DNA from 2 places in the Pseudarthrobacter quantipunctorum genome. Region 1 is predicted to be linked to the other one. Evidence: riboswitches for the same ligand, from Rfam matches in the RefSeq annotation. Region 1 holds a riboswitch; the other holds the start of a gene.
What was found. A riboswitch is a leader RNA that binds a small molecule or an ion and turns the genes downstream of it on or off. The one in region 1 is predicted to bind thiamine pyrophosphate.
Positions count from the first base shown of each region.

Region 2: another riboswitch for thiamine pyrophosphate. It lies ahead of WHH00_RS00340 (ECF transporter S component); the one in region 1 lies ahead of thiC (phosphomethylpyrimidine synthase ThiC).

Region 1 is NZ_CP148033.1:1,607,638-1,609,834, forward strand. Features, by position in the region: gene thiC (phosphomethylpyrimidine synthase ThiC) at 1-1,136, opposite strand, end outside; TPP riboswitch at 1,131-1,238, opposite strand; gene WHH00_RS07355 (amidohydrolase family protein) at 1,319-2,197, shown strand, end outside.
Region 2 is NZ_CP148033.1:78,023-80,219, forward strand. Features, by position in the region: gene WHH00_RS00335 (heme-degrading domain-containing protein) at 30-572, opposite strand; TPP riboswitch at 645-784, shown strand; gene WHH00_RS00340 (ECF transporter S component) at 849-1,472, shown strand; gene WHH00_RS00345 (ABC transporter ATP-binding protein) at 1,472-2,197, shown strand, end outside.

The sequences.
Region 1 (2,197 bases):
TCCAGCTCGGCAAACTGGGCTGCGTCGTTGGCATCGGCTGTTGCCCCTGGCCGCAGCCCGTCGCCCAGGGAAAACGCGACGTCGTACCTCGCGAAAATCTCGCAGAGTTCGTCGAAGTGTGTGTAGAGGAAGTTCTCCCGGTGGTGCGCCAGGCACCACCCGGCCATGATCGATCCGCCACGGGACACGATGCCGGTGACCCGGTTGGCGGTCAGGGGAACGTACCGGAGCAGCACGCCGGCATGGATGGTCATGTAGTCGACGCCCTGCTCGCACTGCTCGATCACGGTGTCACGGAAGATCTCCCATGTCAGGGCGTTGGCTTCGCCGTTGACCTTCTCCAGGGCCTGGTAGATGGGGACGGTGCCGATGGGAACCGGGGAGTTGCGGATGATCCATTCCCGGGTGGTGTGGATGTCATCCCCGGTGGAGAGGTCCATGACGGTGTCTGCGCCCCACCGGGTTGCCCACTGCAGTTTGTCCACCTCTTCGGCGATTGAACTGATGACCGAGGAGTTGCCGATGTTGGCGTTGATTTTCACCAGGAAGGCCTTGCCGATGATCATCGGCTCGGATTCCGGGTGGTTGATGTTGCTGGGGATGATGGCCCGGCCCGCGGCCAGTTCGCTGCGGACCAGTTCAACATCGCAGTTCTCGCGCAGCGCCACGAAGCGCATCTCCGGGGTGATCACTCCTTGCCGCGCGTAGTGCATCTGGGTGACGGTCCTGCCGTCGACGGCGCGGCGGGGCACCGGAGCTGCTCCTTTCCACTCTGCGCTGGCGGCGCCGCGGCGCACAGCCGAGCGGCCGTCGTCGAGCAGGTTCCTTTCCCTGCCGCTGTACGCTTCCGTGTCTGCCCGTGCTTCGATCCAGTCCTTGCGGACAGGAGGAAGGCCTTGAACGGGGTCGCTCCCCGGACCGGCGGTCCGGTAGGTCCGGAACGGCTGGTTTGGCACGCCGTTGGGTGACGGTTCCAACCTGATTTCGGTCACGGGAACGCGGATCCCGTTCCCGGCGTCCTCGAGGTATGCCAGGGAGTGGGGTTTCAGGGATTGCGTTACGGGGGGCTGGTTGCCGGCAGGACCGGCACCCGGGTTGTTGAGGGCAGGGTTCAGCTGCTGATTGGGTGTACTCAAGGAATACTCACTTCCTTCGCCGGCATTACCCGGACAGGTTCGACGGTCGCAGGCTGCGTCAGCCCGATCTCAGCCCCTGCAGGGGCACCCGTGTGGTCAGGATGAAAGCTACCACACGCCTTGAAGCGGGGCTTGTCACATCACGCGGTGCTAGCCTGTCCCGGCGGGAAAGAGGCAAATTCATGGCAGAAATTATCGAGTTCACGGGGACGGTCCTGACCGGGCCGGGCACTGAGCAGCACGGGCTCTGGTCCGTTGGCGGTCGGCTGACGTTCCGCCGGCCGGCAAAGGCCCCGGACAGGATTCTGGCGGGATGGGTGCTGCCTGGCTTTGTGGATGCGCACTGCCACATCGGGCTGGGTGCGGGCGGGCCGGTGGATGCTTTGACTGCCGAAGAACAGGCACGGACGGACCTGGACGCCGGCACCCTGCTGGTCCGCGACGCAGGTTCCCCTGCGGATACCCGATGGCTGCAGGGCAGGAACGACGTCCCGGTGCTGATCCGAGCCGGCCGCCACGTTGCGCGCACGCGGCGGTACCTGCGGGGGTTCGCTGAGGAAGTGGAACCGGACGGCCTGGTGGAAGCTGTGCGTAAGCAGGCCAGGGAAGGTGACGGTTGGGTCAAGCTTGTGGGGGACTGGATTGACCGCGACGCCGGCGACTTGGCGCCTTCGTTTCCTGCCGCCGTCGTCCGTGACGCCGTCCACGCCGCCCATGATGAGGGCGCACGCGTTACGGCGCACTGCTTCGCGGAAGAGACGCTCGACGACGTGCTGGACGCCGGCATCGACTGCGTGGAGCACGCCACAGGCCTCCTGCCGCGGCACCTGCCCCGGTTCGTCGAGCAGGAGGTGCCCATTGTGCCCACCCTGGTCAACATCGCCACCTTTCCCGACATTGCAGCGCAGGCTTTACCCAAGTTCCCGCGCTATGCGGCGCATATGCGTTCATTGTGGGAACGCCGGGAGGAACGGGTGCTTGAGGCGTTCGAGGCAGGCGTGCGGATCTACGCCGGGACCGACGCCGGCAGCGTGATCAGGCACGGCAGGATCGGCGACGAG
Region 2 (2,197 bases), 1.5 Mb from region 1:
GGACGCCATGCGCCCACGGCGTCCCCGCGTCAGTCCGCGCTTGCCTGCCTGAGGATGTCACGGAGGGCCTCGACCACCAGGTCATGGTCCTGCACCTGCGGTAAACCGGACACGGTGACGGTTGCCACGGCACCCACTCCGGTGACGTAGAGCGGGAAGGAGCCGCCGTGCGCGGCATAGCGGGTTTGGTCGAACCAGGCGTTGTCCTCGATCCGTCCTCCTTGAACCCTGGCGCGCAGCCCCACCAGCAGGGAAGGGACCTCGTAACGGGCGGCGGTCCGCTTCTTGGCCCCGATCCAGTGCCCGTTGTCCGGCGTTGCCCCCGGCAGGGCAGCGTGGAAGAGGACCTGCTCGCCCTTGCTGATGTCGATGGCGATGGGCAGCCCGCGCTCCTTGCCCAACTCCACCAGGAGCAGCCCCAGGTTCAGGGCGTCGTCCATGGAGAAGCCGGGAAACTGCAGCTCCCGGACCTCCGCCTCAATCCGGGCGATCAGTGCTTCCAGGGATCCCTCCGGCTGGGCAGCATGGGAATCCGGATCGTACCCGGTCATATCTGGTGGATTCGCAGTCATGGCCCACAATCTACCCCTCCCTGCGGTAAACTGAACCACGCCCAACAGGGCGAATATTTCACCAACAGAATCATTCAACGACAGGGGAGCGCCGCCGTCGGCATCACTGGCCATGCCAGGGACCGCAGGTGGGCGCTGAGAGTGCGGACAGCCGCAGACCCTCGAACCTGATCCGGTTAGTACCGGCGCAAGGGAGTCGAGTTCTCGAAGTGCGCGCAGCGGCAGCAGTGCCGGAAACCGCGCCCACTTTCCCCTCCTGTTCCTCAGGAGGACCACATGGCAACAACAGCAGTCAAGAAAACCGCCGGCAAGTCCTGGCGCGTCGTGGACATCGTGGTGGCGGCCCTCATCGCCGTCGCCGGCGGCGTCATCTTCTGGGCCTGGTCCCAGGGGGCCGCCGCAGTCTCCGGACCCATGAACGCCGTCTACCCGCCCCTGACCGGCCTGATCGCCGGCGGCTGGATGATTCCGGCCGTTCTGGGCATGCTTATTATCCGCAAGCCCGGCGCTGCGCTCTTCTGCGAGACGGTGGCCGCCACCGGTGAACTGCTCATGGGCTCCCAGTACGGGGCGTCCGTACTGTTCTCCGGGTTCGTGCAGGGCCTTGGCGCGGAGATCATCTTCGCCATCTTCGTGTACCGGAAGTTCAACCTGCCCGTAGCCCTGCTGGCAGGCGCTGCCGCCGGTCTTTTCTGCGGCCTGAACGACTCGTTCGCACCGTGGGGCTGGAACATCGCCTACGCCGCCGGCGACAAGCTGGCGTACATCATCTTCACCGCCATCTCCGGCGCCATCATCGCCGGGGCACTGTCCTGGGTTGCCACCCGCGGCCTGGCCAGGACCGGTGTGCTGAGCTCCTTTGCATCACGCAAGGCGGCAACGGAGCCCGTCTTTTCCTGATGGGCGCCCTTTCGCGGCATGAGGCATCCGTCGCGGTGCGTCCGGCTGCCGTCACGGCCCGCGGCTGGGGCTGGCGCCATGCAGGGCGCACCAAACCGGCCGTGCGTGCCCTCGACCTGGAGATCCGCCCGGGGGAGCGGGTGCTTCTCCTGGGACCTTCCGGTGCCGGCAAGTCCACGCTCCTCCACGCCCTGGCAGGGGTGCTGGGGGACATAAACGACGACGGCGGCGACGCCGGGGACTCCGACGAGACGGGCTCGCTGCTGGTTGACGGCGCCGTGCCCCGGGAGCAGCGCGGCCGGGCCGGACTGATGCAGCAGGACCCGGAGACGCAGGTGGTCCTCTCCCGCGTTGGCGATGACGTCGCCTTCGGCGCCGAAAACCTCGCCGTGCCCCGCGACGCCATTTGGGCCCGCGTGCACGAGGCGCTGGACGACGTCGGGCTCTCCCACCTGCCGCTGGACCATCCGACGTCTGCCCTCTCCGGCGGGCAAAAACAGCGCCTGGCGCTGGCAGGGATCCTCGCCATGCGTCCGGGCCTGATCCTGCTTGACGAGCCCACTGCAAACCTGGACCCGGCAGGTGTGCTGGAAGTCCGCGACGCCGTGGGCCGCTGCCTGGACAAAACCGGTGCCACGCTGGTTGTGGTGGAGCACCGGGTGTCCGTGTGGAAGGACCTGGTGGACCGGATCGTGGTGCTGCAGCCGGGCAGCGCCACCGATAAT